Regions from separate parts of the Sabulicella flocculans genome, predicted to be linked through region 3. Evidence: predicted binding sites of a transcription regulator. Region 3 holds the regulator's gene; each other region holds the start of a gene.
The links. The regulator LexA, encoded in region 3, represses DNA repair genes until DNA is damaged. The targets are predictions, from matches to a motif close to TGTTCTANNTANGTTC.
Positions count from the first base shown of each region.

Region 1 (10,081 bases), on a different contig from region 3:
TCGAGCTGCTCACCCAGCGCCTCGAGCCGTGCCCGCGTCTCCGGCTTGAGGCCCCCATATGCGAGCTCTTGCACCCGGTAACTGAGCCGACTGACCAGGTACGGCCGGTTGAAGGGTGGCGGCTCCTTGCCGAACAGGGCCCGCCACTGGTCCTTCAGCTCCGTCGCCGTCGCTGTCTGCAGCGCCGCGAGGCGCGGCAGGACCTGCGCGGGCGGGATCTTCGGCACAATGGGCGCCGGCGGCGCGGCGCTGCCCTGCTTCGCCTTCATGTTCGATGGTCGGGTCATGCGACTCCCTTTCTCCTGGGGTTCGCATGGACGCGCTGCCGGGCGGTGGAGTGTAGGCGAACGTCTCCGAGCCCGCGGCCGTCTTCGGCATCGCGCGCGAGATCCTCGGCAGCGCGGCTGCGCAGCCGCAGCAGGCCGCGCGCGAGTAGGTCGCATACCTCGCGAAGATGCGGCGGCAGGTGCAGGTTCGTGTGCGGCTTCGGTCGGGTGCTCACACATGGACCTACCCGCCGCCCCGGTAATCCGTCCCACCGCTCAGGCCGGCAGGCGGGCAAGCGCCTCCTGGTGCCGCCGCCACAGCAAGGCGATCTTCTTCTTCACGGTGCTGCGGTCGGGATGCTGGTCCCGCGCGGCGAACCAGTCCTCCATGCGCCGGACCATCGCGGCCTGGCTCGCCGGCATGCCGTCGAACTGCATCGACACGGCGACCTCGCACCAGAACTCGTCCCAGTCGTACTTCGGCGCCGCGCCCCGGGCTCCGACGCGGATCGGCGGCGGTGGTGGCGCGGCCGCTGCCACCTCCTGTGCCGCCTCGAAGCGCTCGAGCTCCACGTGGCGAAGGACGAGCCTGTCTCGGGGCACGTTGAAGGCGTCCGTGTCGGCATCACGTGACCACAGACTGCGATAGCGACCCTGGTCCGCTCGGAACGACGTGACGTCATGGCCACCGGCCGTCATCACCTGCCAGACGTCGTGCGGCCAAAGGTCGAGCGTGCCGGTAAACCAATGCTGCCGCTCGGGGATGTCCACGAAGTGCCCATCCTCCATCTCCTCGACGGAGCCCTCTTCGAGCGGCAGCCTGACCACCACGACCGACAGCGTCAGCTCGCCGGCGATGGCGAAGTTCGCAATGTCGAGCTCGGTCACCGACCAGCGCTGGCACAGCTCCGCCAGACCGTAGCAAGGCTTCCTCAGGATCCTCGGCGCCACCGCAGTTACCCCTTGTTGATGGCCCGCATCCGCCGGTACGCGAGCACTACCTTGGCCATGTCCTTGCGCATGTCGGGCGGCAGGCGCTGCGCCTCCACGAATAGATCGTCCATGCGCACGCCGAGGATGGCGGCGGCGCGCTCGATCAGCTCGTCGCGCGGTGGCTTCTCGTGGTCGCGTTCGATCCGCGACCAGTAGGCCGGCGAGATCTCCAGGCGCTCGGCGAAGTCGTTGAGCCCAATGCCGAGCGCGGTACGGCGCTCGCGCACGACCGACCCGAAGCTCACGGCAGCATCCCTCCCTCCACCAGACGGTAGCGCGCCAGGCGCACCCGCACGAACCGATCCGATACCCCGAAGTCGCCGGCGACGGCGGCGACGACGCCTGCCAACGCGTCGGGCGGGTTGCCCGCCGCGAGCACGCGGCTGCCCTGCCGGCCGCGGTGCGCGGCGTGGACGGTGCGCAAGCCCTCCGCCCGCGCATGCAGGAGCAGCCGCAGGTGCAGCGGTACCGGCGGGGCGAGTAGCGCCCCCATGAACTCGTTCGCCCGCCGCTCGGAGGCGGCCGCGGTGCGGTCGAGCAGCGCGTCCGGGTCGGCGGTGACGGAGCGGTAGCGGCGCGCCGGCGCCCCCAGGGCGGCGGGTATGTCGAAAAGCACGTGGCCGAGTTCGTGCGCCGCGGTGCTGGCGGCGAGATCCGGCCGGCCGGCCACCATGCGCGCATTGACCGACACCAGCGCGGTGTCCGGCAGATCCGGATCGGTCTCGCAGACGCCGAGCACGGGCACCCCTGCCTCGTCGTGCACGGGATGCGCCAGGTCCCAGGCCACGGCGACCGCGCGCCCGTTGGCGCGGACCTCGCGCGCCGCGGCGACCAGGGCCTCAGCGCCCAGCGCAAAGCCCTCGTGCCCGGCCATGGCCTGGCGGCGCACCTGGGCGGCGACGGCCCAGAGCGCCTCGGCCGAGAGCGGCCGAGGCGCGCCGGAGGCGGCGTGGTGCGGGTACTGCACGACGATCGTCATGCCCCGAGGCGTGCCAGATCGTTGCGCGATTCGTCAATGACTATGTTCCTCTCTTGTTCGCTTCTCCCCGATATCCACCGTTCCCACGGCCCGGGCGAGCACGCACCAGCGCGGGTGCGAATGGGGCGATGTTCGTCCAGCGGTGTCGGGCTCCGCGGCCTAAGTTATTGATACTGCATTGGGGAATAGATCGGCGCGGCGTCCAATTCCCCATTCCGCCCCATTGCGCCTCCACCCGCGGCTCCGTGGCGTGATTGTTTCCGGGCGCTACAGCCCACCCACCCGGAGCCGTCCCGCCGATGCCGCAGCCACTCTCGCTCGCCGATCTCTCGCGCCTCCACCCCATCGCGGCTCGGGAGGCGCACCGTGTCTGCCGCATCGCGCGGCTGCCCACCCACGAGCGGGAGGACGTGCAGCAGGAGATGCTGCTCGACCTGCTCGGCCGGCTCGCTGCCTTCGACCCGGCCCGCGGCTCCCTCGAGGCCTTCGCCACCGTCTGCTTCCGGCACCGCGGCATCCGGCTCGCCGAGCGCTTCCGTCGCGAGCGCGCCGCGCGCGACGAGCGCGGCCTCGATGACCCGCTGCCCGGCACCGGCGAGGAGCACCTCACCCTGGCCGAGGTGATCCCGGAATCGGAGGGCTATGCCGCCTGGTGCGGTCAGCAGACCGATGCCGTGGCCGCGGTCGAGCGACGGCTCGATCTGGACCGGGCCGGCGCCGCGCTCGACGGGCGCGACCATCCGATCTGCGCGGCCCTGGTCGAGCACACCCCGCACGAGCTCGGCCGACGCGGCCCGCTTCCTCGCTCGGTGCTCTACCGCCGCGTAGCGGAAATGCGCCTCCGGCTCCTCGCCGCCGGCATCACCGCGGTGGCCTGAGACGGATCGGCAAGAGCCTGGGTAGGGCCGAGTATGGACACACGCATCCCCGACACCCCGACCACGCAGCGCCCGCTCAGCGAGGCGGCGCTTTGCGCCTGGCTCGGCGCCGCCGGCCCCGGCGACGCCCTCGTCTACCACCGAGGCGCCCTGGCGCGGCAGCTCTGCCCGCAGCTCGGCTGCCTCCCCATCGAGCAGCGCACCGCCCTCGCGCGGCTCGCGAACCGCGCCTGGAAGCTGGCGGAGGCGGGCCTCGCCGACCTCCTGCAGCGTCGCCGCGGCTTCGAGGACTACGAGTACATCCTCGTCGCCCGCCGCCGTCCGCGCCGCATCGCGTCCGCGGTCCTGCCGCTCCTGCTGGCGGAGGCCGCCTGATGGAGGGGCGCAGCAATCGGCCGACGCTCGACAGCGTCCGTCATCTGCCCGTGGGCGAGGTCATAGCACTGCCGGCCGAGCACCTCGCTCTGCTGCAGGCCGACGCGCGCGAGGCGGTCGAGGCCGCGAAGCGCCTGCAGGACTGGATCGAGGCCGCGGTGGCGCTGCGCTACGAGCAGCGCGCCATCGGCGCCCGCGCTGCCGCCGGCAAGGACACCGGCACGGTGCGGTTCCAGGACGGCGCGGTGGAGGTCGCGGTCGAGCTCCCGAAGCGCGTGGAGTGGGACGGTCGGCGCCTCGCCGCGCTCGCCGAGCAGATCCGCGCGGGCGGCGAGGACCCGGCCGAGTACATCGAGACGGCGCTGCGCGTCTCGGAGCGCGCCTACGCCGCCTGGCCTGAGCGCATCCGCCAGGCCTTCGAGCCGGCCCGCACGGTGCGGACTGGCCGAGCGGTCTACCGCCTGACGATCTGCTCCGAGCGCGAGCTGCGCGACGGCGGGTACGCGCCGGATGGTGCCACCAGGGAGGCGCGCTGATGCCGCTGCGCATCGTCACCGCGGACGAGCGTCTCTCCGCCGTCGCGAACAAGACCACCATGGCGTTGTTCGGCCCGAGCGGCGTCGGCAAGACCACGCTGGTCAAGACGCTGCCGCACGAGACCACGCTCTGCGTGGATCTCGAGGCTGGCATGAAGTCCGTCCAGGACTGGCCCGGCGACAGCATCCCCATTCGCTGCTTCAAGGATGCGATCGACCTCGCCTGCCTGATCGGTGGCGTGAACCCTGCCGCCGATCCGAACGGCTTCTTCTCGGAGGCGCACTACCAGCACCTGACCGCGGCGCATCCCGACCTGGTGCGGCTGCTTACCGGCAAATCCATCGTGTTCCTGGACAGCATCACCGATCTCACGCGCCAAGCGATGGCCTGGGCCAAGACCCGGCCTGAGGCCTTCTCGGAGAAGACCGGCAAACCCGACACCCGCGGCGCCTACGGCCTGCTCGCCCGCGAGGTCATCGGCCTGCTGAAGCACCTCCAGCACGCACCCGGCAAGACCACGATCATGGTCGGCATTCTGGAGAAGGTCACTGACGAGTTCGGCAAGGTCACGTGGCAGCCGCAGATGGAGGGCGGCAAGGCCGCGCGCGAACTCCCGGGCATCGTCGATCAGGTCGTCACGATGGGGCTGTTTTCGCGGGACGGCGACGCCTGGCGCCATGACCCTGAGCGCGGGACCGAGCGGCGCTTTGTGTGCACCGCCGCCAACAGCTTCGGCCTGCCGGCAAAGGATCGCTCCGGCCGGCTCAGCGAGACCGAGCCTGCCGACCTCGCGACCCTGCTCCGCAAGATCAACGCCACCAGCACCAATGCTGCCAAGGGAGTGACGCCATGACCTATGACATGAACGATGCCGAACTGCCGCGCGGCTCCGACCTCATTCCCGATGGCAGCTTCGTGAAGGTCACGATGCAGCTGCGCAAGGGCGGGCTCGACGGCCAGGGCGAGCACGATCGCGGCCTGCTCAAGCCCACCAAGACGCCTGGCAGCGATGTGCGCATGCTGGATTGCGAATTCACCGTCACCGCCGGCCCGCATATCCGGCGGAAGTTCTGGCAGACCTTTACCGTCGTCGGCGGCAAGGTGGATGAGCAGGGTGTGTCGATTGGCTGGAAGATCTCCAAGGGCATCTTCCGGGCGATGATCGACAGCGCCTGCGGGCTGGACCCGCAGGACATGTCGGAGGCGGCGCGTGGCAAGCGGGTGCTGCGCGGGCTCTCCGATCTGCACGGCATCACCTTCGCGGCCAAGATTCGCGTCGAGCCGGCCAGCGATCCGCGCTATGGCGACAGCAGCCGCCTGGACCGCGTCGTGCTGCCGGGCGAGCCGGAATACGCGAAGGTCATGGCCGGTGAGCCGGTCCCGGCTGCACCGAGCACGCGCCTGGTACGTCCGGCCGCTGCGTCCGTGACGGCTCCGCCGGCTTGGGCGGGACAGGCCACGGTTCCGAGTGCCGCATCTGCTCCGCGTGCCTGGGACCGGCCGGCAGCGCCCTCGCCTGCATCGCCGCCGCTGCAGGCGCCGATCGGCAACGGGCCATCCTGGTTGAACGGCTGATGCGCCGGTGGTTCGTCGTCGCTGGACACGATCGGCACAGCCGCGCGCTGCGGTCCAACCTGCGTCGCCGCCACGCGGCTGCTCGCCCGCGGACCAGGTGCTGCGCCTCACCTGCGCGCTCTGCGGGCGCGAGGCGCGGGGCTTCGGCTACACCCATCAGCTGCGCTGGGCGGAGATGCCGAGCTACCGCTTCTGCAGCATGCAGTGTTGCGAAGCGGGCGGCGCGCTGGCCGGACGGGGTGCCGGCGTGATCGACAAGACGCAGATGGAGGAGCGCGCCATCAAGGACGCGCGCCGGCCGCTCGCCGAGGTGCTGGTGGAGCTCCGGCTCATGGCGCCCTTCCACGACCGAAGCGCGGCGGAGATCGACCGCATCATCGAGGCCTGTGTCGACGGGTTCCAGGCCTCGATGCGGCGCCAGGCAGCCGAGCGCGATCCGCTCGACGACCCAATTCCTTTTAGCTGAGGGAGCATTGCCATGAGCACCGGTGAAGTCTGGCGCGATGTTCCCAGCCTGACTGGCGTTCTGGCCAGCAGCGAGGGGCGCGTGATGATCACACCGTATCGCGGCCCCATGCCAAATGGCGGAGAGCGCCCCTACGGCGGGACGCCAACCTTTGGCGTGTGGAACAAGCTCGACGGGCGCTTCGTCACCACAGTCGGCGAGCGCACATGGAAAGTGGCGCGGCTCGTTGCCGAGGCGTTCCACGGGCCGCCTCCATTCGAAGGTGCGGTGGTCATGCACCTCGACGAGAACGCGGCTAACAATCGCGCCAGCAACCTGCGGTGGGGAACTCAGAAGGAGAAACTCAACGCGCCTCGCTTCCTCGACTACTGCCGTTCGCGCGTCGGGGAGAACAGCCCCTACGTGAAGGGGCGTCGGAAGGTCGCAGCACCATGACGCTCGACCTCAACCACCAATCCGGCCTGGTCTATGGACGCGCCGCGCACGGCGTGGCCGACACCACCGCGCGCATCAATGCGCATGTCGATGCCGCGCTGGTTGCGCGCCATCAGCGGCAGCGCCCTCGCGACTATCTTGGCGGCAGCCGCGTCGGCGAAGCCTGCGCCCGCAAGTTGGTCTACGAGGTGGCGCACGCGCCGAAGGATGCAGGCCGCGATTTCGACGGCAGCATCCTCCGCGTCTTCGATGCGGGACACCAGTTCGAGGCACTCTCCATCCGATGGCTTCGCCAGGCAGGCTTCGACCTGCGCGACCGTGGCGCGGATGGCGAGCAGTTCGGCTTTGCCGTTGCAGGCGGAAAGCTGCGCGGCCACGCCGACGGGGTGATCGTCGCAGGGCCAGATGTCGGCATCCGCTGGCCATCCCTCTGGGAGCACAAGGCACTCGGCCAGAAATCATGGACCGACCTGGTCAAGCGCGGGCTGCGTCTCTCCAAGCCGATCTACTTCGCGCAGGTGCAGCTCTACATGGCCTATCTCCAGCTCGAGATGGCGCTGCTGACCGCGCTGAACCGGGACACGCTGGCGCTGCACCACGAGGCGGTGCCCTTCGATGCCAGCGAGGCGCAGCGCCTGTCCGACCGAGCCGTCGACATCCTCCGCGCTGCCGAGGCCGGCGAGTTGCCCCCGCGCATCGCCGCCCACGCCGATTTCTTCCTCTGCCGCTTCTGTCCCTACGCCACGCGATGCTGGGAGGCGCCCGCATGAGCAGCGTCACCCCCTCGCCTCAGCAGGCGGCGGCCATCGCCGACATTCTGGAGTGGTACCGCCACCGGCGCGGCCAGCAGCAGGTGTTCCGCCTGTTCGGCTATGCCGGCACCGGCAAGAGCACGATCACCGCCGCCGCGATCGAGGCACTCGGGTTGCGGCCCATGACGCGCGACGCCTCCTTCGCTGGGGCGTGCTCTTTGCGGCCTTCACCGGCAAGGCCGCGCTCGTGATGACCCGCAAGGGCACGCCCGCCACCACCATCCACTCCCTGATCTACCGCGTCTCGGAGGCGACGCCCGAGGAGATCACCCGCGTCGAGAAGGAGCTGTTCGACCTGCAGCGCGATCTGCGCCGTATGGGCGTGGCCGAGCGCGCCTTTGCGGAGACGCAGATCAGCAAGCTGCAGCTGCGTCTCGCCGACATCCACAAGCCCTCCTTCCTGCTGAACGAGCAGTCCCTCGCGCGCGACGCCAGCCTCATCGTGCTGGATGAGGTCTCCATGGTCGGCCGAGAGATGGCCGCAGACCTGCTGGCCTTCGGCAAGCCGATCCTCGTGCTGGGCGATCCGGGGCAGCTCCCCCCGATTGAGGGCGCGGGCGCTTTCACCGAGGCCACGCCCGACGTGATGTTGACGGAGATTCACCGCCAGGCCGGCGAGAGCGCCATCATCCGCCTCGCCACCCTGGCGCGGCAGGGCCACGACATTCCCGTCGGCGAGCACGACGCGCATGTCTGGAAGCTTCCGCGCAACGCGGTGCGGCCGGAGCAAATGCTGCGGGGCGGCCAGGTCATCTGCGGCCGCAACGACACGCGGCGCTGGCTGAACAGCCAGATGAAGGCCGTCGCGGGTTTCCCGGCGCCCTATCCCGCCGGCGGCGCGGAGAAGCTCATCTGCCTCAAGAACCGCCACGACCTTGGCCTGGTCAACGGCATGTTCCTATCGCTGGCGGAGATTCAGCACGAGGGCGACTTCGCCTTCTCGGCCGCCATCACCACCGAGGATGGCGTCGCCATCCCCGGCCGGCACCGCTTCTACAAGGGGCATTACGACGACCACGTGCGCTACGACCGGGAGCGCCTTCGGCGCGACTGGCGAGAGCTGCGGGGCCTCGTCGAGACCTCCTGGGGCTACGCCATCACCTGCCACAAGGCGCAGGGCAGCCAGTGGGAGAATGTGATCGTCTACGACGACGGCCTCTCCCGCACCGAGGAGGACCGCCGGCGCTGGCTCTACACCGCCATCACGCGCGCCGAGCGCGGGCTGGTGATCCTTGATTGATCTGAACGACGCGGGCGCAGCGCCGGCGCGCTACGACCTCGAGGGCATCGTTCAGCGGCTGCGTGACACCGCGCAGGCCTGGGTGCCGGGCATGTTCCCGAACGGCCGGCGCCAGGGCGATGAGTGGCGGCTGGCGAACATTCAGGGCGCGCCGCCGCGGCAGTCGGGCTCCTGCGTGATCATGCTGCGCGGCGAGCACGCCGGCGACTGGCACGATTTCGATGGCGGCGATGGCGGTGGACCGCTCTCGACGCTGGCCCATGCCACGGGCCTGGAGGAACGGGCGCTCTTTGCACACGCGGCGGAGATGACGGGCTGGGCCGGCGAAGGGCCCGCGCGTCAGGAACCCCCGCCGGCGCGCAAGCCAGACCGGGATGCGTCGCGCGATATCGCCTTCATCCGGGAGCATGCGCAGCCGATCCATGGCACGGCAGCGGAACGCTATCTGCTGGGGCGAGGCTTGCATGTGCCCGAGGGCGCAGAGCTGCTCTTTCATCCCGACCTCGCGAACTTCGAGACCAAGGCCGGCTATCCGGCGATGGTCGCGCTGGTCCGCAACCTCGCGGGCGAGATGGTGGCGGTGCACCGCACCTACCTCGCCGAGGACGGCGAGACGGTCCGCAAGGCCGACATCCCCAAGCCGCGCATGGTGCTCGGCCGGAGCGGGGGTGGCACGGTGCGGCTGGCCCCGCTCGGCCCACATGGCGTGCTCGGCCTCTGCGAGGGGATTGAGACCGGGCTTGCGGCCATGCAGGCATGCCCCGGGCTGCCCGTCTGGGCCGCGCTCTCCACCACGGGCCTCGAGCAGGCGCTGCTCCCGCCCGAGGCCAGGCGCATTGTCATCCTGGCCGACCATGACGCCTCCGGCGCGGGCATGCGCGCTGCCGAGGCCACCGCCGCAAAGCTCCGCCTCGAGGGGCGCGAGGTGTCCATCGCGATGCCTCCACGCACGGGCGACGACTTCAACGACATGCTGCAGCGTGACGGTGCGGAGGCGATCGCCACGCTCGTCGACCAGGCAATGCGCAGCCGCGCACCCGAGCCGCCAACCCTGGAATCCGAGACCGGCCGGCACCTGCCCATCGGCTTTGTGGAGCCTGCGCATCCACTCCCCACCGCGCGTGCGGATGAGGGCAATCTGGATCGTGCCACCGGCCGCGCCTGGAGCCTCGTCCTCGGAGCGAACCGCTCGCCCTGGCTCTTCCGGCTTGCTGGTGAGCCCACATGGGTCGTCCCGGACGATGACGGTCGCCCCACGGTGGTCACGGTGCGCGATGAGCGCTTCCGCCACATGCTCGCCAAGCTCGCCGACTGGCGCAAACTGAACGCCAAGGGCGATCTCGTGCCGACCCCGCCACCCACGGGCCTGGTGAAGTCTCTCGTCGCCACGCCGGATCCGGCACTGCCCGTGCTCGGCGGGATCGTCACGGCACCGGTGTTCGGCCGCGGTGGCACGCTGCTGACCGAGCCAGGCTACCACCCCGACGCGCGGCTGCTCTATCGCCCGCCGCCGGGCTTTGCGCTG
Region 1 covers NZ_JBJJBR010000017.1:32,318-42,398, forward strand. Annotated here, with positions in the region: gene ACI6QG_RS14730 (DUF2924 domain-containing protein) at 1-269, opposite strand, end outside; gene ACI6QG_RS14735 (hypothetical protein) at 543-1,154, opposite strand; gene ACI6QG_RS14740 (helix-turn-helix domain-containing protein) at 1,223-1,504, opposite strand; gene ACI6QG_RS14745 (ImmA/IrrE family metallo-endopeptidase) at 1,501-2,238, opposite strand; gene ACI6QG_RS14750 (sigma factor) at 2,538-3,116, shown strand; gene ACI6QG_RS14755 (hypothetical protein) at 3,150-3,491, shown strand; gene ACI6QG_RS14760 (hypothetical protein) at 3,542-4,027, shown strand; gene ACI6QG_RS14765 (ATP-binding protein) at 4,027-4,881, shown strand; gene ACI6QG_RS14770 (hypothetical protein) at 4,878-5,603, shown strand; gene ACI6QG_RS14775 (DUF6511 domain-containing protein) at 5,701-6,069, shown strand; gene ACI6QG_RS14780 (HNH endonuclease signature motif containing protein) at 6,082-6,504, shown strand; gene ACI6QG_RS14785 (hypothetical protein) at 6,501-7,274, shown strand; gene ACI6QG_RS14790 (hypothetical protein) at 7,271-7,507, shown strand; gene ACI6QG_RS14795 (ATP-dependent DNA helicase) at 7,507-8,556, shown strand; gene ACI6QG_RS14800 (DUF7146 domain-containing protein) at 8,549-10,081, shown strand, end outside.
Region 1: a site for LexA is predicted at 2,282-2,297, ahead of ACI6QG_RS14750 (sigma factor). Genes of this name have one in related genera too.

Region 2 (10,081 bases), on a different contig from region 3:
AGCAGGGAGCGGCGGGCGACGGCCAGCGGCGCCAGCACCCCGGCCGGCGCGGTGGCGATGGTGCCGGCGATGCCGCCGCGGACGCGCGCGCGGGCCTCCGTCCGGGACTGCTCGGCCACCTGCGCCGGGGCGGGGGCGGCGGGCACGGCGGCGGCGGCGGGCGGCGGGGGTGGCGCCTCGACGACCACCGGCTTGGGGGTGCGGAACAGGCCTCCCATGGCGCGGCATCTCCTGTGGTGATGGGGGTTCCCAACCGAACAAAAACGGAACGCCCGGGACCTGCGAAAGGGCCCGGGCGTTCCAGTTCGTGCAGCGGAGGGGAGAGGATGCCAGCGGACGCAACTCGCCCGTTGACACCGGTGGTCTAGCCGCGGGGAACCGCCGAAGTCAAGGATTTTTTCCTAGACTCACCGAGACGCCGGAGGCCGCGATACAACCCATGCGGAGTCCAGGCGCGCGGGGCCGCGGGGCCCAGCAGGGCGCGGCACAGCGCCACGCAGGAGAAGGGCGACAGCAGCAGCCGCCCGCCGCGGCCCGGGGCGGCGGGGGCGAAGGGCCCCAGCACCGTCAGCCCGGCGCGGCGGTAGAAGCGCGGCAGGTCGGCGGCGGGCGGCAGGTCGAGGCGCGTCAGCACCAGGCGGTTGGTCAGCGGGTCCGCCACGGTCCAGCCGCCGGGGTCGCGCAGGGCGGCGAAGCAGTGGCGGAAGCCGGGGTGCAGCAGGCGCAGCCAGGCGTGGTCGGCCCGGCCGGAGAACACCACGAACACCTCCGCCTCGGCCGCGGCGTCGTGCCGGAAACGACGGACCCCGCCGGGCGGGCCCGGCGGGGTCTCGGAGGGTTGGTCCGGCGCGGGAAGGCCGCTCACCGGGCCTGGGGCGCGGCGGGGAAGGGGATGATGGCCGCCCCTTCCTCCGGCCGCGCCGCCGGGGCGCCGGCGACGATGCCCTTGACGCGCAGGGGCCATTCCAGGCGGTTCATCGCCTCGCGCCACAGCCGCGAATCGCCGCGCTCGGACAGGTGGCGCGGGTCGGGGGCGGCGCCGCGCTCGCCCCAGATGCGCATGATGCGGGCATGGGCGATCTCGATGCGGCGCTGGCGGTACAAGCGGTCCAGGCACTTCAGCACGTCGTCGGGTTCGCAGGGGCGGGCGACCAGGCCCTTGCCGGCGGTGATGCGCGCGCCCTCGCGCCGGGCCACCAGGGCCGCCATGGTCCAGATCCACGCCTCCTCGGCCGAGGCGAAGGGCACGGCCTGGCGCAGGGTGGACAGGGCCGGCGAGTGGCCGGGGCGGGGGGCAGCGGGCATGGGCAGTCTCTCCGTTCGTTGGGTCCGGCGGGCCGATTCGGCCTGCTGAACAGAACGTGAACATAACCTGAGGTTGCAAAGCCGGGCAAGCGGAAAAAAGCAACATTTTCCTATTGCTTGCTGACGATGGGCCTATAAACGTCCATAGCGTGAAGCATGACGACATCTGGCGCGCCATCGATTCGCTGGCGGCCGAGAATGGCCTCAGCGCGTCCGGCCTGGCCAGGAAGGCGGGGCTGGACCCGACCGCGTTCAACCCTTCCAAGCGCATCGGCCCCGACGGGCGGGCCCGCTGGCCTTCCACCGAAAGCGTCGCCAAGGTCCTCAATGCCACCCAGGTCGGGCTGGACAGCTTCGCCGCCCTGGTGTCCGGCCAGGCGGCGCTGCCCTCCGCCCCGCGCAACGCCCCGCGCGGCGTGCAGCGCCGCGTGCCGCTGATCGGCCTGGCGCAGGCCGGCGGCGAGGGGTTCTTCGACGATGCGGGCTTTCCCGTCGGCGCCGGCTGGGACGAGATCTCCCTGCCCGACATCCCCGACCCCAACGCCTATGCGCTGGAGATCTCGGGCGATTCGATGGAGCCGGTGCTGCGCGACGGCGACGTCGTCATCATCTCGCCCGCCGCCCCCATCCGCCGCGGCGACCGCGTGGTGGTCCGCACCCGACTGGGCGAGGTGATGGCCAAGGAACTGCGCCGCATGTCGGCCCGGCGCATCGAGCTGGCGAGCCTGAACCCCGCCTACCCCGCCTACGCCTTCGAGCTGGAGGACGTGCAGTGGATGCACCGCATCCTCTGGGCCAGCCAGTAGCCGCCGCCGGGCGGTCGCCTATGCTGCGCCATGGCCTTGCGCGGCGTCCTGCTCCAGCTCCTCGCCCTGCTGATCTTCGTGGCGATGGACACCTCCATCAAGTGGATGACGGGCGGCTTCCCGCCGGCGCAGGTGATCTGGGCGCGCTTCCTGTTCTCCTTCGCGGCGGTGGCGCTGTTCTTCCGGCTCTGGCTCGGCCGGCTGCCCTGGCGCTCCCGCGCGCCGGGGCTGCAGGCGCTGCGCTCGCTCACGCTGCTGGGCTGCTCGCTGCTGTTCGCCACGGCGCTGTCTCGCATCCCGCTGGCGGACGCCACGGCGGTGGGCTTCGCCTCGCCGCTGCTGACCATCGCGCTGGCGGCGCTGGTGCTGAAGGAGCCGGTGGGGGCGCGGCGCTGGCTGGGGGTGGGCATCGGCTTCGCGGGCGTCATGGTGGCGCTGCGCCCGCCCTTCCTCACCGGCTTCGTGCCGGACTGGGGCTACCTGCTGCCGCTGGGCACCGCGCTGGGCTTCGCCTGGTACCAGATCCTCACCCGGCGCCTGGCGGCGCTGGATGACGCGCGGGTGACCATCTTCCACACCGGCCTCGCCGCCACGCTGGCGGCCAGCCTGCTGCAGCCCTTCGTCTTCGCGCCGCCCACGGCGGGGCAGTGGGCGCTGCTGGCCGGGGTGGGGCTGCTGGGCGCGGTTGGGCACGGGCTGCTGGTCATGGCCTATGCGCGCGCCCCGGCCTCCCTGCTGGCGCCGCTGTCCTATTCGCAGCTGGTCTGGGCCACGCTGGCCGGGGTGCTCGTGTTCGGCGAGCGCCCGGATGGCTGGACGCTGCTGGGCGCGCTGGTCATCGCCCTGGGCGGGGTGCTGGCCACGCTGCCGCAGCGGGGCCGCCCCGGCTGATCGGCGCTTGCACCCCCCGGCGGCGCTTGGTAACGGTCCCCGCCCCGATTGGAAGGGATTTGCAACATTTCGACCTTCGGCATCTCGGAGGGCGACCGCGCCCACCCCCGCGCCGCGCTGGACGCGGATTCGGTGCGCGACGCCTATCGGCGCTGGGCGGGCGTCTACGACCTGGTGTTCGGCGGCGTCTCCGGCTTCGGCCGCCGGGCGGCGGTGGACGCCGTCAACCGGCTGACCCTTTCCGCCGGGCGGCGCGTGCTGGAGGTGGGGGTGGGCACCGGCCTGGCCCTGCCGCACTACCGCCCCGATCTGGAGGTGACGGGCATCGACCTGTCGCGCGAGATGCTGCTGAAGGCGCAGGAGCGCGTGGCCAAGGAGCGCCTGGGCGCCGTGCGCGGCCTGCTGGAGATGGACGCCGAGGGCATGGCCTTCGCCGATGCCTCCTTCGACGTGGCGGTGGCGATGTTCACCGCCTCCGTGGTGCCAAACGCCCGCACCCTGTTCGCCGAGATGTCGCGCGTGGTGCGCCCGGGCGGGCACCTCCTGTTCGTGAACCACTTCGCGGCGGAGGACGGCTTCCGCTGGTGGGTGGAGCGCACCACGGCGCCGCTGGCGCGCATCCTGGGCTGGCACCCGGATTTCCGCCTGGAGGACCTGCTGGACCGCGGCGCCGCGCGCATCGAGCGCGTGCAGCACTGCCCGCCGCTGAGCCTGTTCACCCTGGTCGAGGTGCGCAACCCCGGCTGAGGCCCCGGGTTCCCCCGCGCCGCCCGGACATGGCATCATGGACGGGTGGCGAGGGCGAAGGGGGCAGCATGGGCAGGGCGCTTCTGGGCATCGGGCTGGGCCTGGCCGGGGTGCTGGCCGCCGCGGCGCCCGCGCTGGCGCAGACCTCCCGCCTGGGCGGCGCCGGCGCTTGGGAGGCCTATGGCGGGCGGTCCCAGGACGGCACGCGCCTGTGCGGGATGACCGTCAGCAACGCCAACCGCAGCCGGTCCCTCCATTTCAAGTGGTACATGGGCACGCCGGGCTTCGTGGTGCAGGCCTTCGGCCAGGGCTGGCGCATCCCGCCCGGCACCACCCTGCGCGTGACGCTGGCGGTGGACGGCAACCCGCCCTGGACCACCCAGGGCGCCACCGGCAACGGCACCATGGTGCAGTGGCGGGTGCAGGGCGACGCCTTCCGCCCCTTCACCAACCAGTTCCGCGCCGGCAGCCGCATGACCGTGGCCTTTCCCGACGGCAGCGAGACGCCGTGGTCGGTCAGCCTCGCCGGTTCCTCCGCCACGCTGGACCTGTTCACCCGCTGCGTGCTCGCGCAGACGGATGGGGCGGCGCCCGCGAAGCCCGGTGCCCCGGCGCCGCGGCCGCCCGGCGCCGCCCAGCCGCACCAGCGCGGCCCCGAGGCGCCGCTGCCCGGCGGCAAGCAGCCATCCGGGCCGGCTTCAGCGCCGCGCGGCGGCGACCTCGCGACCTGATGTCGGCGGCGGGCGGCGGGCCAGCAGCATCGCCCCCGCCACCGACAGCCCGGCCAGGGTGCCGATGACGCCGGCCGCGTTCAGCGCAACGGGCGCGCCCAGCGCCGCCGGCAGCGGGCCGGCCAGCAGCACCCCGGCCACGCCCAGCCCCGCCCCCAGCGCCGCCCCGCCCCAGAGCTGCACCGCGTAGCGGTCGGTGAGGAAGCGCAGCGCCGCCGCCGGCCCGGCCAGCAGCGCCACCACCAGGATGGAGCCCACCGCCTCGAAGGCGGCCACGGCGGCCAGGGCGATCAGGGCGTTGAGCGCCAGCTCCCACCGCTCCACCCGCAGGCCCAGGGCGCGCGCCAGGTCGGGGTCGAAGCAGACCAGGCGCAGCGGCTGCCAGCACAGCGCCACGAAGCCCGCCGCCAGCGCCGCCACCGCCGCCAGCAGCCCGAGCTGCCGCGGCAGCCCCGCCAGCGCCGCGGGGTCGAGCAGGGAGCGCCAGCCCGTCGCCTCCAGCCACAGCAGCGTCTCGATCTGGCCGAACAGCACGCAGTCGAGGTCGAGGTCGGCGGCGCGGGCGTCCGTCAGCTCCAGCCCCACCAGGCCCAGGGCGAAGAAGCCGGTGAACACGAGGCCGGTGGCCGCCCCGGCCTCCAGCCGCGCCCGCCGCCGCACCAGGGTGATGGCGGCGGTGGCCAGCAGCGCCGCCGCCAGCGCGCCCAGCAGCATGGGCCAGGCGGTGCGCAGCCCGGTCAGCGCGAAGCCGGCCACGATGCCCGGCAGCACGGCGTGGGAGATGGCGTCGCCCAGCAGCGCCTCCTTCCGCAGCACCAGGAAGCCGCCCAGCAGGCCGCAGGTGCCGCCGGCCAGCGCGGCGGCCAGCAGGGCCGGGGCGTCCAGCTGCAGGAAGGTGCTCATGCCGCGCGCCGCCCCAGGGCCAGCGCCCCGCCGAAGATCACCAGCCCGGCCAGCACCACGGCGGCCGCCGTCGGCAGCTCGGGCAGGCGCACCGAGAGCAGGGCGCCCGCCACGCCGGAGGCCGCGCCGAAGCCGCCGGCCAGCACCAGCGCCGGCCCCAGCCGGTGGGCGAGCTGGCGCGCCGCCGCGGCCGGCGCCACCAGCAGCGCCACCACCAGGATGAGGCCCACCGCCGGCAGCCCGGCCAGCGTCACCGCGCCGATCAGCGCCAGCAGCAGCGCGTCCAGCCGGCGCACCGGCAGGCCCAGCGCGGCGGCGTGCGCCTCGTCGAAGCACAGGGCGCGCAGCGGCTGGAACAGCGCCGCCACCACGCCGACGCAGCCCAGCGCCAGCGCGCCCGCCACCAGCGCGTCCGCCGCCGTCAGCGTCGCCGCCTGTCCGAGGATGAAGTGCGACAGCCCGGCCTGCGCCGCGCCGGGGATGGCCTGCGCCACCGAGAGCCCCACCGCGCCCAGCGCGTAGAAGGAGGACAGCACGACGGCGATGGCGGCGTCCGGCCGCAGCCGCCCGGAGGCGGTGAGCCGCCGCAGCGCCCACAGCCCGGCGGCGGCCGACAGCGCGCCGCCCAGCAGCAGCGGCGGCAGCGCGCGCGCCGGCCCGCCCAGCGCCGCCACCAGCAGCGCCGCCGCCACCACCCCGGGCAGGGCGGCGTGGCCCAGCGCGTCGGCCAGCAGGGCGCGCCCGCGCAGCAGCGCCAGCACCCCCACCACCCCGGCGGCCAGCCCCAGCGCGGCGCAGCCCAGCAGCACCACCAGGGTGTTGTGGCCGGGCATCACGCCGGCAGCAGCCGCGGCAGGCCGCCGAAGGCCTCGGCCACCGCCTCGGGCGTGAAGGCCTCGCGCACCGGGCCGGCGGCGACCACGCGGCCGGCCAGCAGCAGCACGTGGTCGAAGTGCTCCGCCACCAGGGACAGGTCGTGGTGGACCATCAGCACGGCCGCGCCCCCCGCCACCAGCCGGTGCAGCACGTCGAGGATGGCGCGCTCCGTCACCGCGTCCACCGCGGCCAGGGGCTCGTCCATCAGGAAGACCTCGGCGCCCTGGCACAGGGCGCGGGCCAGCATCACCCGCTGCTGTTGCCCGCCGGAAAGGCGGCCGATCTGCCGGCCGGCGAAGTCCGCCATGCCCACGGCCTCCAGCGCGGCGCGGGCGGCCGCGCGCGCCGGGCGGTCCAGCCCGCCCCACCAGCGCATGCGCGGCAGGCGGGCCATGGCGACCACCTCCTCCGCCGTGGCCGGGAAGTCCCAGTCCACCGTGGCGCGCTGCGGCAGGTAGGCGACGCGGCCGCGCACCGCGTCCAGCGGCTGGCCCAGGAAGCGCGCCGTGCCCTGGTGCGGCACCAGCCCCAGCGCCGCCTTCAGCAAGGTGGACTTGCCGGCGCCGTTGGGCCCCAGGATGGCCGTCAGCCCCGCCTGCGCCGCCCAGGTGACGCCCGCCAGCGCGGCGCGGCCGCCATAAGTGACGGACAGGTCCTCCACCGCCAGCGGGCTCACAGCCGGCCCCGCAGCCCGCGCTCCGGCGCCGTGCCGCCCAGGGCGCGGGCGATGGTGGTGATGTTGTGGTCCAGCATGCCCTCGTAGGTGCCGCGCCAGCTTCCCGGCGGGCCCATCGAGTCGCTGAACAGCGCGCCGCCCAGCGCCACCCGCTGCCCACGCGCCCCCGCGCCTTCCAGCAGGGCGCGCACCGCGCGGTCGGGCACGGAGGCCTCGGGGAACACGGCGGCGACGCGGCGGGACACGATCTGCGCCACCAGCGCCTCGATGCGGGCCAGCGACGCCTCCGCCTCGGTGGACAAGCCCTGGATGGAGGCGACCTCCAGCCCGAAGCGGGCGCCGAAATACGCGAAGGCGTCGTGCGCGGTGACCAGCAGGCGCGACTCCGGCGGGATGGGGGCCAGCGCCTGGCGGGCATAGTCGGCAAGGCCGGCGCAGGCCGCCTGGAAGCGCGCCAGCCCCGGCGCGGCGTCGAAGCCCGGGCGCAGCGCCGCCATCGCCGCGGCGGCCGGGGCGGCGCAGCGCGCCCACAGCACCGGGTCCATCCAGACATGCGGGTCGGCGGCGTCCGGGTAGTCCGGGTGGCGGCGCAGGTCGTCGCGCGGCAGGGCCTCCGCCACGGCGACGACGGGGCGGGTGGCGGCGGCGCGCTCCAGCACCTCCGTCATGCGCCCTTCCAGCCGCAGCCCGCTGGCGAGCACGAGGTCGGCGCGCAGCAGCCGGGCCAGGTCGGCGCGGGTGGGGCGGAACAGGTGGGGGTCCACGCCCTCGCCCATCAGCGTCTCCACCGTGAAGGCGGCGCCGCCGATGCTGCGGGCGATGTCGGCCACCATGGCGGTGGTGGCCACCACCAGGGGGCGCGCGCCCTGCGCCCGGGCCGGCAGGGCGGCGGGCGCGGCGAGGGCCAGCAGGGGCAGCGCGCGGCGGCCGATGCCTCGATAGGTGTTCAGCTTTTCATTCATCCAATGTTATCAAGGGCTTGTGCTGGGGCAGCTTGGGCGCCTGCGTCCTTGCGTCAAGGGGAGGGGCGGGCGAAGCTGCCCCGATGGCGCGACGGGTGAACGAGGACGAGGTGGTGGAACTGGCGGAGATGTTCCGCCTGATGAGCGACCCGACGCGGCTGAAGATCATCCTGGCCTGCCTGGACGCCCCGGTGAGCGTGGGCGCGATGGCCGAGGCGCTGGGCATCTCGGCCAGCCTGGTGTCGCACCACCTGCGGCTGCTGCGCGCGGCGCGGCTGCTGAACGCCGACCGGCGCGGGCGGATGGTCTTCTACGTGGTGGGCGACCAGCACATCCGCTCCATGCTGACGGACATGGCGGACCACGTGGCCGAGGACGTGGCGGAGGCCGAGATCGAAGCCGGATCGTGACAAGTGGGACAGGCTTGCGCCGGCGCAAGGCGTGGGCCCGCGGGCTTGTTCGGGGCGGCTTCTGCGCTTATGGTCCGGGCGCATGGCGCCGGGGCCTGGACACGGGTTCCGCGCGCGCAGATGGCGGCCAGGGTGGCCGCCGAACGACGCGGGGATGATGGCGTGATCGGTCGGATCGGACGTGTTCTGGGGCTGGGGGCGGTGGCCGTCCTGCTCGCGATGGGCGGGGCGCTGGCTTCGGAAACGAACCTCGGCGCGCCGGTGCCCTGGGGCATGGGGCTGCAGGCCTCGGGCGGGCCGATCAAGGACGCGATTCACGCCTTCAACACCATGGTGTTCTGGATCATCGTCGCCATCACCATCTTCGTGGCGGCCCTGCTGGCCTACTGCGTCTGGCGCTTCAACGAGAAGGCCAACCCGGTGCCGAGCCAGACCAGCCACAACACCCCGCTGGAGATCGCCTGGACGGTCATCCCCGTGCTGATCCTGCTGGTGATCGCCATCCCGTCCTTCCGGCTGATCTACTACCAGGACCGCGCGCGCGACGCCGACATCACCATCAACGTGGTGGGCCGGCAGTGGTACTGGAACTACGCCTTCCCCGACCATGGCGGCTTCAACTTCGACAGCCGTCCCATCGCGGACGAGGAGCTGCGCCCCGGCCAGCTGCGCAACCTGGAGGTGGACGAGCCGCTGGTGATCCCGGCCGGCGCCACCGTGCGCGTCATCACCCAGGGGGCGGACGTCATCCATTCCTTCTTCGTCCCCTCGCTGGGCGTGCAGAAGTACACCATCCCGGGCCGCACCATGGAGACGTGGCTGAAGGCGGACCGCCCGGGCGTGTATTACGGCCAGTGCAACCAGATCTGCGGGGTGAACCACTGGTTCATGCCCATCGTGGTGCGCGCCGTGCCCGCGGCGGAGTTCGAGCAGTGGGTGGCCGCGGCGCGCACCCGCTTCGCGTCGGCGCCCGCCGGAACGACCCTTGCGGCCCAGCCGGCCGACCCCATCACCATCGCTCAGGCGCAGCGCTGACCGCGCGGGCCTGAGAGAGCGAGAAGAGGCAGACCCCATGGCACATGCGGCAGACGCCCACGGCCACGACCACCACGACCACAAGCCCGGCTTCGTGGCGCGCTGGCTGTTCAGCACCAACCACAAGGACATCGGCACCCTCTACATCATCTTCTCGCTGGTGGCCGCGCTGGTCGGCATCGGCATCTCCTTCCTGATGCGCCTCGAGCTGCAGCAGCCGGGGATGCAGATCTTCGCCGACGGGCAGATGTGGAACGCCTACGTCTCGGCCCACGGGCTGATCATGGTGTTCTTCGTCATCATGCCCGCGCTGATCGGCGGCTTCGGCAACTGGTTCGTGCCGATCATGATCGGCGCGCCGGACATGGCCTTCCCGCGGCTGAACAACATCTCGTTCTGGCTGCTGGTGCCGGCCTTCATGCTGCTGGGCGCCTCCCTCTTCGTGGGCGGCGGCGCCGGCGCGGGCTGGACCATCTACCCGCCGCTGTCGGACGCCGAGTACCAGTCCGGCCCGGCCATGGACATGGCGCTGTTCGCGCTGCACCTGGCGGGCGCCTCCTCCATCCTGGGCGCGGCGAACTTCATCACCACCATCTTCAACATGCGCGCCCCGGGCATGACGCTGCACAAGATGCCGCTGTTCGTGTGGGCGATGCTGGTGACGGCCTTCCTGCTGCTGCTGGCGGTGCCGGTGCTGGGTGGCGCCATCACCATGCTGATCACCGACCGCAACTTCGGC
Region 2 covers NZ_JBJJBR010000013.1:79,288-89,368, forward strand. Annotated here, with positions in the region: gene ACI6QG_RS13065 (hypothetical protein) at 1-218, opposite strand, end outside; gene ACI6QG_RS13070 (hypothetical protein) at 365-865, opposite strand; gene ACI6QG_RS13075 (hypothetical protein) at 862-1,305, opposite strand; gene ACI6QG_RS13080 (S24 family peptidase) at 1,455-2,111, shown strand; gene ACI6QG_RS13085 (DMT family transporter) at 2,148-3,002, shown strand; gene ACI6QG_RS13090 (class I SAM-dependent methyltransferase) at 3,051-3,749, shown strand; gene ACI6QG_RS13095 (hypothetical protein) at 3,818-4,480, shown strand; gene ACI6QG_RS13100 (metal ABC transporter permease) at 4,448-5,383, opposite strand; gene ACI6QG_RS13105 (metal ABC transporter permease) at 5,380-6,216, opposite strand; gene ACI6QG_RS13110 (metal ABC transporter ATP-binding protein) at 6,216-6,935, opposite strand; gene ACI6QG_RS13115 (metal ABC transporter solute-binding protein, Zn/Mn family) at 6,932-7,897, opposite strand; gene ACI6QG_RS13120 (ArsR/SmtB family transcription factor) at 7,981-8,307, shown strand; gene coxB (cytochrome c oxidase subunit II) at 8,509-9,342, shown strand; gene ctaD (cytochrome c oxidase subunit I) at 9,380-10,081, shown strand, end outside.
Region 2: a site for LexA is predicted at 1,353-1,368, ahead of ACI6QG_RS13080 (S24 family peptidase). Genes of this name have one in related genera too.

Region 3 (10,081 bases):
AGGGGGTGGCGCTGGGCGCGGCCTCCATGCTGCTGTTCGCCCGCAGCGTGGAGATGCTGGGGGCGACGCGCGCCGCCACCCTGTCCGTGCTGGTGCCGGTGGTGGGGCTCTCGGCCTCCTGGGCGGTGCTGGGCGAGCCGATCGGCTGGCTGAAGGCGGGGGGGGCGGCGTTGGCGGTCGGCGCCATGCTGGTCGCGGTGCTGTTCACCGGGCGCCGGGCGTAGGGCGCGCGGTCAGGCCGGGCGCCCTGCATTGGTCGCGCCCGTCAAGCCGGGCACCCTTGCTCTGTCGCGCCCGTCAAGCCGGGCGCTCTTGCTCGGTCGCGCCCGTCAAGCCGGGCGCTCTTGCTCGGTCGCGCCCGTCAAGCCGGGCGCTCCGGCCTCACCCATCCTGTCGTCACGTGCACGCAGGGTTTGTCGGCCTCGCCGGCGCGGGTGATGACCACCTCGCCGAACAGGGAGCGACCGCTGCCCTTGATGATGCGCGCCTCGGCGATGATCGGCCCCGGGCCGCAGGGGCGCAGGAAGGCGATGTTCATGCTGGCGGTCAGGCTCTCGTCGCGCCCCTCGGTGAGGGAGAGCAGCGCCGCCCACATCGCCACGTCGGCCAGGCCCATGATGGCCGGGCCGCTGACGGTGTTGCCGGGCCGCAGCAGCCGCTCGGCGAAGGGCAGTTCCAGCCGCGCCGTGCCGCCGGCGGCGTGCAGCACGCGAACCCCCCATTCGCCCGCCAGCGGCACACCGCGATGGATGATGCGCTCATACTCCGCAGGCGCCACGCGCGTGCCTCCCCCGATGTGCCGACGCGATGTTTGCACGCCGAACCGCCAGCGGCCTACCGTGCCCGGGGCGCGCATCCGCAGCCGGCGCTTGCGCCGGCGCAGGCGGGAACGACGCGCCCCAGGGAGGACCAAGATGCTTCACCGACGCAGCCTGCTGCTGGCACTCGCCGCCACACCCGCCTTCGCCCAGGGCGGCGCCTGGACGCCCCTGTTCAACGGCCGCGACATGGAGGGCTTCACCCCCGTCGGCAACGCCAACTGGCGCGTCGAGGATGGCGCCCTGGTGGCCGACCGCGGCACCGGCTTCCTGATGACCACGCGCTCCTTCAGCGATTTCGACCTGCGGACGGAGGTCTTCCTCGATCCGCGCACCAACAGCGGCATCTTCATCCGCATCAGCGACCCCGCGCGCATCGGGTCCGCCACCTCCTACGAGATCAACCTGTGGGATGAGCGGCCGGAGCAGCGCTACGGCACCGGCGCCATCGTGGACGTCGCCGCGGTGGACCCGATGCCGCGCGCCGGCGGCCGCTGGAACACGCTGGAGATCAGCGCGCGCGGCGAGGTGATGTCCGTCACCCTCAACGGCCAGCGCACGGTGGACGGCGCCCGCCACGCCCGCTTCCGCGACGGGCCGCTGGCCTTGCAGCATGCCGCCGGCGTCAACAACGACGACAGCGGCGTGATCCGCTTCCGCCGGCTGGAGATCCGCCTGCCGTGACCCCCATCCGCCCCATGTCCCGCGCCGAGCTGGAGATGGTGCTGGACTGGGCCGCGGCCGAGGGCTGGAATCCCGGCCGCAGCGACGCCGCCTGCTTCCACGCCGCCGACCCCGACGGCTTCCTGCTCGCCGAGCACGGCGGCCGCCCCGTCGCCGCCATCGCCGCCGTGCGGGGCGGGGAGGGGCAGGGCTTCATCGGCCTCTACATCGCCGTGCCCGGCGCGCGCGGGCAGGGGCATGGCATGGCGGCGTGGCGGGCGGGCATGGCGCGGCTGGAGGGGCGTTGCATCGGGCTGGATGGCGTGGTGGCGCAGCAGGCGAACTACCGCAGGTCCGGCTTCGCCTTCGCCTGGAACAATGCCCGCTACCAAGCCTCGGCGCCGCGCCTGCCGGCGGTGGGGCACCGCACGGAGCCCGCCCGCTTCGACGACGCCCTGGCGGCCTTCGACGCGGCGCATTGCGGCCACCAGCGCCCGGCCTTCCTGCGCGCCTGGTTGGATGCCCCTGGCCACGTCGCCCTGGTGACGCGCGACGCAACGGGCGCGCTGACCGGCTTCGGCGCGCTGCGCCCCTGCCGGGAAGGCAGCAAGCTTGGCCCGCTGTTCGCCCGTGGCCCCGAGGAGGCGCGCGCCCTGTTCGGGGCGCTGGCCGCCCGCCGGCCGCCCGGCCCGCTGGTGCTGGACGTGCCCGAGGACCACGCCGCCGCCGTGGCCCTGGCGCAGGAGGCCGGGATGGCCAAGGTGTTCGAGACGGCGCGCATGTACACCGGCCCGCCCCCGGCCATGCGGCGGCAAGGCATCTTCGGCATCACCAGCTTCGAACTGGGATAGCGCTTAGCGCACGATCCGCTTTGATGGAATCATCAAAGCGGTGAGTCGTCCTCTCAGCAAAGGCTAGATCATGATCCGCGTTTGCGGATCATGATCTAGTGCAGGCTGGCGCCGCGCCGGCCACGTCCCTTGCCCTTGGGCTCGTAGCCGCCGCCGCCGGGGCCGAGCGGCTTGGGCTTCCAGTCCTTCTTCTTGGTCGGCGCGCGCGGCGTCACCTCCTGCAGCGAACGCCCGGCCTCGTTGGGCGCGATGATGCCCAGCTCCATCGCCTCCAGCCGCTTGATCTCGTCGCGCAGGCGGGCGGCGGTCTCGAACTCCAGGTCGGCGGCGGCGGCGCGCATCTTCTTTTCCAGGTCGTTGATGGCGGCGCGCAGGTCCTTGCCGACGAAGTTGGCGGTGGCGTCGCCTTCCGACGCCTCGACGGTGACGTAGTCGCCCTGCGTCACGTCCTTCAGCACGTCGGCGATCTCGCGCCGGATGGTGGTGGGGGTGATGCCGTGCTCGGCGTTCCAGGCCAGCTGCTTGTTGCGCCGGCGCTCCGTCTCCTCCAGCGCCGCCTTCAGGCTGTCGGTCATGCGGTCGGCGTAGAGCACCACGCGCCCCTCGGCGTTGCGCGCGGCGCGGCCGATGGTCTGGATCAGCGAGGTGCGGGAGCGCAGGAAGCCCTCCTTGTCCGCGTCCAGGATGGCGACCAGCGAGCATTCGGGGATGTCCAGCCCCTCGCGCAGCAGGTTGATGCCCACCAGCGCGTCGAAGACGCCGCGCCGCAGGTCGCGGATGATCTCGATGCGCTCCAGCGTGTCCACGTCGCTGTGCAGGTAGCGCACCTTCACCCCCATCTCCGTGAGGTATTCGGTGAGCTGCTCCGCCATCTTCTTGGTGAGCGTGGTGATCAGCACACGGCCGCCCTTGGCCGCCTGCGCCTTGCACTCGGCCAGCAGGTCATCCACCTGGCCCTCCACCGGCCGGATCTCGCAGACCGGGTCCACCAGGCCGGTGGGGCGGATCACCTGCTCGGCGAAGATGCCCTGGGTGCGCTCCATCTCCCACGGGCCCGGGGTGGCGCTCACGAAGACGGTCTGCGGGCGGAAGGCGTCCCACTCCTCGAACTTCAGCGGGCGGTTGTCGGTGCAGGAGGGCAGGCGGAAGCCGTGCTCGCTCAGCACGATCTTGCGGTTGTAGTCGCCGCGGAACATGCCGCCGATCTGCGGCACCGTCACGTGGCTCTCGTCCACCACCAGCAGCGCGCCCTCGGGCAGGTACTCGAACAGGGTGGGCGGCGGCTCGCCCGGGTTCCGGCCGGACAGGTAGCGCGAGTAGTTCTCGATTCCCTTGCAGACGCCCGTCGTCTCCATCATCTCGATGTCGAACTGCGTGCGCTGCTCCAGCCGCTGCGCCTCCAGCAGCTTGCCCTCGGCCTCCAGCTCCCGCAGGCGTTCCTTCAGCTCCTCCTTGATGCGCAGGATGGCCTGGTTCAGCGTCGGGCGCGGCGTGACGTAGTGGCTGTTGGCGTAGATGGAGATGCGGTCGAAGGCGCCGGCGATCTCGCCGGTCAGCGGGTCGAACTCGCGCAGGTCCTCGATCTCGTCCCCGAACAGGGAGATGCGCCAGGCGCGGTCCTCCAGCTGGGCGGGCCAGATGTCCACGCTTTCGCCGCGGATGCGGAAGCAGCCGCGGGCGAAGGCGGCGTCGTTGCGACGGTATTGCTGCTCCACCAGCCCCTTCACCAGCGCCTCGCGCGGCAGCGTCCCGCCGCGCTCCAGCTTCACCACCATCTTGGAGTAGGTCTCGACCGAGCCGATGCCGTAGATGCAGGAGACGGAGGCGACGATGATGACGTCGCGCCGCTCCAGCAGCGCCTGGGTGGCGCCGTGGCGCATCCGGTCGATCTGCTCGTTGATCTGGGAGTCCTTCTCGATGTAGGTGTCCGTGCGCGGGACGTAGGCCTCCGGCTGGTAGTAGTCGTAGTAGGAGACGAAGTATTCCACCGCGTTGTTGGGGAAGAAGGACTTCATCTCCCCGTACAATTGCGCCGCCAGGGTCTTGTTCGGCGCCAGGATCAGCGTCGGGCGCTGCACCGCCTCGATCACCTTGGCCATGGTGTAGGTCTTGCCCGAGCCGGTGACGCCGAGCAGCACCTGGTCACGCTCGTTCTGCCGCAGCCCGCTGATCAGCTCCTCGATGGCGCGCGGCTGGTCCCCGTTGGGCGCGAAGGGCGAGACGACCTCCAGCCGCGGCCCGTGCTCGGGAATCGGGCGGCGGACCGGGGTGAACAGGACGGGGGCCAGCATGTTCATGGCAACGGATATGGAACATCAGCGCCCGGAAATCACCCCCGGAAGGTGTCGCAGGCCGCGACGCCTTCCGCCTGCAGGCCGCGGCGGAACCAGGTGACGCGCTGCTGGGCGCTGCCATGGGTGAAGCTTTCGGGCCGCACCGCGCCGTGGCCGGCCTGGATGCGGTCGTCGCCCACGGCGGCCGCGGCGGCCAGGCCTTCCTCGATGTCGCCGCGCTCCAGGATGCCGCGCATCTCCTGCGCGCGCTGCGCCCAGAAGCCGGCCATGCAGTCCGCCATCAGCTCGGTGCGGACGGAGATGGCGTTGGCCTCGGACCGCGCGCCGGCCTGCTGCTGCGCCCGCTGGGTGGCCGGCAGCACGCCCAGCAGGTTCTGGACGTGGTGCCCCACCTCGTGCGCGATGACATAGGCCTGCGCGAAGTCGCCCGGCGCGCCGAGGCGGCGCTGCAGCTGGGCCATGAAGTCGAGGTCGATGTACACGCGCCGGTCCAGCGGGCAGTAGAAAGGCCCCATCTGCGCCTGCGCCGTGCCGCAGCCCGACTGCACCGCGCCGGAGAACAGCACCAGCCGCGGCGGCTCGTAGGTACGGCCGGCGCGCTGGAACTCGCGGGTCCAGACATCCTCCGTCGAGGCCAGCACGCGCGAGACGAAGCGCGCGCCCTCGTCATCCGCCGCCGGGCGCTGCGCCGGCGCCTGTGCCTGCTGCTGCGCTGGCGGCGCGCCGCCATCCAGCTGGTTCAGCACCACGCCCGGGTCCACGCCCAGGAACATGGCGATCAGCGCGATCACCACCACGCCGATGCCGCCGCCGGCGATGCCGCCCCGGCCGATCGGGAAGCCGCCGCGCCCGAAGCCACCCTGGCCGCGCCGGTCTTCCACATACTGGCTCTCGCGCTCGTCATCCATCCGCATGGCCGGCCCTCCACCCTGTCCCTGCCGCGAACGCGCGCGCCGGGCTTCCGTTTGCGTCAGCGTGGCACCGGATGATATGCGCCGCCAAGCAAGGACGCGACGATGCCCGAGGATGTGGACCCCGACGACCTGTTCGTGACGGACGACGCCTACGCCGCCGGGCGCAAGGCCTTCGCCGACGGCGCGAGCGTGCTGGAGAACCCGATGGCCCAGACCGGGGACTGGGGCAAGGCGTGGTTCGCCGGCTGGCTGGACGGCCTCGCCGACGCGGTGACAGGGCAGGACCGCGGCCGGGCCGCGTTCGCCCGCCTGCTGCGCAAGGATCGCGCGGAGCCGTTCTGAGCCGGGAAAAATAGAACGCCCTGACAACTTTCTGTTGACCGGCATGGGGGAACCTACCTAGAACATAAGGCGATTCGATGGGGAACCCCCGCCCATGCTCACGCGCAAGCAGCACGAGCTGCTCATGTTCATCCACAAGCACTTCACCGCGACGGGCTTCTGCCCTTCCTTCGAGGAGATGCGCGCCGCGCTCGACCTCAAGAGCAAGTCCGGCATCCACCGCCTGATCACCGCGCTGGAGGAGCGGGGCTTCCTGCGTCGCCGCGCCCACCGCGCCCGCGCGCTGGAGGTGGTCCGCCTGCCCGAGGAGCTGACGCGCCCGCCGCGCGCCGAGGTCACGCAGCTGGACGCCGTGCGTGCCCGGCGCGCCGCCACGCAGCCCTCCATCCCGGTGCGGCCCGGCCACGGCGCCCTGCCGCTGATGGGCCGCATCGCCGCCGGCACGCCGATCGAGGCGCTGCGCAACCCCACCGAGATGGTGGAGGTCCCGGCCGACCTGATGGTGGGTGGCGAGCACTACGCGCTGGAAGTCGCGGGCGACTCCATGATGGAGGCCGGCATCCTGGACGGCGACATCGTGGTGATCCGCCAGGGCGACACCGCCGACAACGGCGCCATCGTGGTGGCGCTGATCGACGACAACGAGGTGACGCTGAAGCGCCTTCGCCAGCGCGGCAACGCCGTGGCGCTGGAGCCGGCCAACCAGGCCTATGAGACGCGCATCTTCGCCGCCGGCCGCGTGAAGGTGCAGGGCCGGCTGGTCGGCCTGATCCGCAAGTACCACTGAAGGCGGGCGGCCGCTTTCAGCCGGCCGCCGCCAGCAGCGCGGGGAACTGCCCCGGCAGCTCCCGCGCCAGGAAGCCGGGCGGCCCCAGCGCCCGCCCGGCCTGGGCGTGCAGCCACACCCCCCAGCCCGCCGCCACCAGCGGCGGGGCGCCGCGCGCCAGCAGGCCGGTGATGGCGCCGGCCAGCACGTCGCCGCTGCCCGAGGTCGCCAGCCCCACCCCGCCGCCTTCCACCATCAATGCGGCACCTTGCGGCGTCACCACCTGGCTGTGCTGGCCCTTCACCACCACCACCGCCTGGAAGCGCCGCGCCGCCCGGCGCCCGGCGTCCAGCGGATCTTCCTCCACCTCGGCGCGGCGGATGCCCAGCATCTGCGCCATCTCGCCGGCATGGGGCGTCAGCACCAGCCGGCCGCCGTGGCGGCCGATGCTGTCCGGCTCCAGCCCGCAGATCGCCGCGGCGTCCAGCAGGAAGGCGACGGGGCGGCGCACCCCGCGCAGCAGCGCCCGCGCCAGGGCGCCGGCCTCCTCCGGGTCCATCATGCCGGGGCCGAAGCCCACTGCGTCCACCCGCGCCGCCAGCTCCTCCAGCCGGGGCGCGGCTGCCGGGCCGATGCCGCCCTCCGCCGTTTCCGGAAGGGCGACGACGCGCGCTTCCGGCAGGCGCAGCGCCAGGCCGGGCGCCACGGCGGCCGCGGTGGCCACCTGAAGCTTGCCCGCACCGGCGCGCAGCGCCGCCTCGGCCGCCAGCAGGATGCCGCCCGGCACCTCGCGGCAGCCGCCGGCCAGCAGGACGCGGCCGCGCGAATCCTTGTCGGTCGCCGCCTCCATCGGGGGCAGGGGGTTGGCGCGCAGCCACGCTTCGTCCAGCACGTCGGTCATCGCGCCCCCGTCACCCGCTCGGGTTCCGCCGTCACCGGGGTGCCTTCCTCGCGCAGCGGCGCCACCCAGTTGGCCCGGTGCAGCACCAGCCCGCCATGCGGGCCCGCCGCCGGGTCCAGCCGGTACTCCGTCACGCCGCAATTCGGCACGTCGCCGGCGCGGTCCACTGCCAGCACCTGTTCCTCGTCCATGCGCTCCAGCAGGTAGCGCATGCACAGCACGACCACCTGGTGCGCCACCACCAGCACGCGCTCCCCGGCGTGGTGCAGCACGATGGTGTCCAGCGCCGAGCGCAGCCGCAGGATGACGTCGCACCAGGACTCGCCGCCCGGCGGCCGGTGGTAGAACTTGCCCAGGATGCCGCGCAGCTCCGCCTGGTCCGGGTGCATGGCTTCGATGCCGGCGCGGGTCAGTCGGTCCAGGATGCCGAACTCCTTCTCGCGCAGGCGCTCGTCCACGCAGACCGGCACGTCCAGCCCCGCGGCGTCGCGCAGGATCTCGGCCGAGCGCCGGGCGCGCAGGTAGGGCGAGCACAGGATGACCTCCGGCGCCTGCGCCCGGAACCAATGGCCCAGCGCCGCCGCCTGGCGCTCGCCGAGGGGGGAGAGCGGCACGTCCACGTCCCGCCCGCCGGTTTCGATCACGTGCGCGCCCGCGGCGTCCGCGGCGTCGCGCGCCACGTTGCCCAGGCTCTCGCCATGCCGGACCACCCAGAGCCGCTCGGGCCAGCGCTGCGCCATCGCCACCTTCCCATGAAGCGCAACGCCAACGCGCCGCCCCGGCCCCGCGTTGCCCGGCGGACCCCAAGGGAGGCCCCCATGCCCGACGACCTGTCCCCGCGCGGCCCCGAGACGCTCGCGGTCACGCTGACCGTGAATGGCGAGGCGCGGCGGCTGCGCCTGCAGCCCTGGACCACGCTGCTCGATGCCCTGCGCGACCATCTCGGCCTCACCGGCTCCAAGAAGGGGTGCGACCACGGGCAATGCGGGGCCTGCACCGTCCTTCTCGACGGCAAGCGGGTGAATTCCTGCCTGGTGCTGGCCGCCAGCAAGGAGGGCAGCGAGGTCCGCACCGTGGAGGGCCTCGCCGCGCTGGACGGCACGCTGCACCCGCTGCAGCAGGCCTTCATCACCCATGACGCCTTCCAGTGCGGCTACTGCACGCCCGGCCAGCTCTGCTCCGGCGTGGCGCTGCTGGAGGAGGGGCACACGAGGAGCGAAGCCGAGATCCGCGAGTGGATGAGCGGCAACATCTGCCGCTGCGGCGCCTATCCCAACATCGTCGCCGCCATCCAGGAGGCCGCTTCCCGATGAGGCCCTTCAGCTTCTCCCGCCCCGAGGCGCCGGCGCTGGCCATCGCCGCCAAGACGGCGCAGGCGCGCTTCCTGGCCGGCGGCACCAACCTGGTGGACCTGATGAAGTACGACGTCGAGCGGCCGCCGGCCCTGCTCGACCTCGGCCGCATCGAGGCGCTGCGCGAGATCACCGAGAGCGGCGGCACGCTGCGGATCGGCGCGCTGGCCACCAATGCCGACACCGCCGCGCACCCGCTGGTGCAGCGCCACGCCCCGCTGCTGGCCGACGCCATCCTGGCCGGCGCCACGCCGCAGCTGCGCAACATGGCGACGACCGGCGGCAACCTGCTGCAACGCACGCGCTGCCATTACTTCTATGACCGGCAGACGCCCTGCAACAAGCGCGAGCCCGGCACCGGCTGCCCGGCGATCGGCGGGGTGAACCGCATCCACGCCATCCTCGGCGCCTCCTCCTCCTGCATCGCCACCCACCCCTCCGACATGTGCGTGGCGCTGGCGGCGCTGGAGGCGGTGGTGGTGGTGCAGGGGCCGGAAGGCGAACGCCGCATCCCCATGGCCGGGTTCCACCGCCTGCCCGGCGACGAGCCCTGGCGCGACACCACCCTGGGCGAGCGCGAGCTGATCACCGCCGTGGAGATCCCCACCTGGGAGACCGGCGGGCACCGCACCTACCTCAAGCTGCGCGACCGCCTTTCCTACGCCTTCGCGCTGGTGTCGGTGGCGGCGGCGGTGACGCTGGAAGGCGGGCGCATCACCAAGGCGCGCGTCGCGCTGGGTGGCGTCGCCCACAAGCCCTGGCGGGTGGCGGAGGCCGAGGCGCTGCTGGAAGGCCGCGCGCCCGACGAGCCCGCCTTCGCCGCGGCGGCGGAACGCCTGCTGCACGGCGCGCAGGGCCAGGGCGAGAACGACTTCAAGGTCGAGCTGGCGCGCCGCGCCATCCCGCGCGCCCTGCACCAGGCGGCGGCCGGCACGCCGCAATCCCATGTCGAGAAGGCGATCAGCTGATGCTGCACGACCCCGTCATCGGCACGCCGCGCGACCGCGTGGACGGCCCCGCCAAGGTCACCGGCGCGGCGCGCTACGTGGCCGACTTCGCCGCCGGAACCCCCATCCTGCAGGCCCATGCCCTGGGCAGCGCCATCGCGCGCGGCCGCATCCGCGCCATCCGCACGGAGGCCGCCGAGGCGGTGCCCGGCGTGGTGGCGGTGTTCACGCAC
Region 3 covers NZ_JBJJBR010000010.1:25,145-35,225, forward strand. Annotated here, with positions in the region: gene ACI6QG_RS11170 (DMT family transporter) at 1-224, shown strand, start outside; gene ACI6QG_RS11175 (PaaI family thioesterase) at 362-778, opposite strand; gene ACI6QG_RS11180 (3-keto-disaccharide hydrolase) at 915-1,502, shown strand; gene ACI6QG_RS11185 (GNAT family N-acetyltransferase) at 1,499-2,332, shown strand; gene uvrB (excinuclease ABC subunit UvrB) at 2,428-4,629, opposite strand; gene ypfJ (KPN_02809 family neutral zinc metallopeptidase) at 4,662-5,540, opposite strand; gene ACI6QG_RS11200 (hypothetical protein) at 5,643-5,882, shown strand; gene lexA (transcriptional repressor LexA) at 6,007-6,669, shown strand; gene ACI6QG_RS11210 (NAD(P)H-hydrate dehydratase) at 6,686-7,549, opposite strand; gene ACI6QG_RS11215 (histidine phosphatase family protein) at 7,546-8,289, opposite strand; gene ACI6QG_RS11220 ((2Fe-2S)-binding protein) at 8,368-8,862, shown strand; gene ACI6QG_RS11225 (FAD binding domain-containing protein) at 8,859-9,869, shown strand; gene ACI6QG_RS11230 (xanthine dehydrogenase family protein molybdopterin-binding subunit) at 9,869-10,081, shown strand, end outside.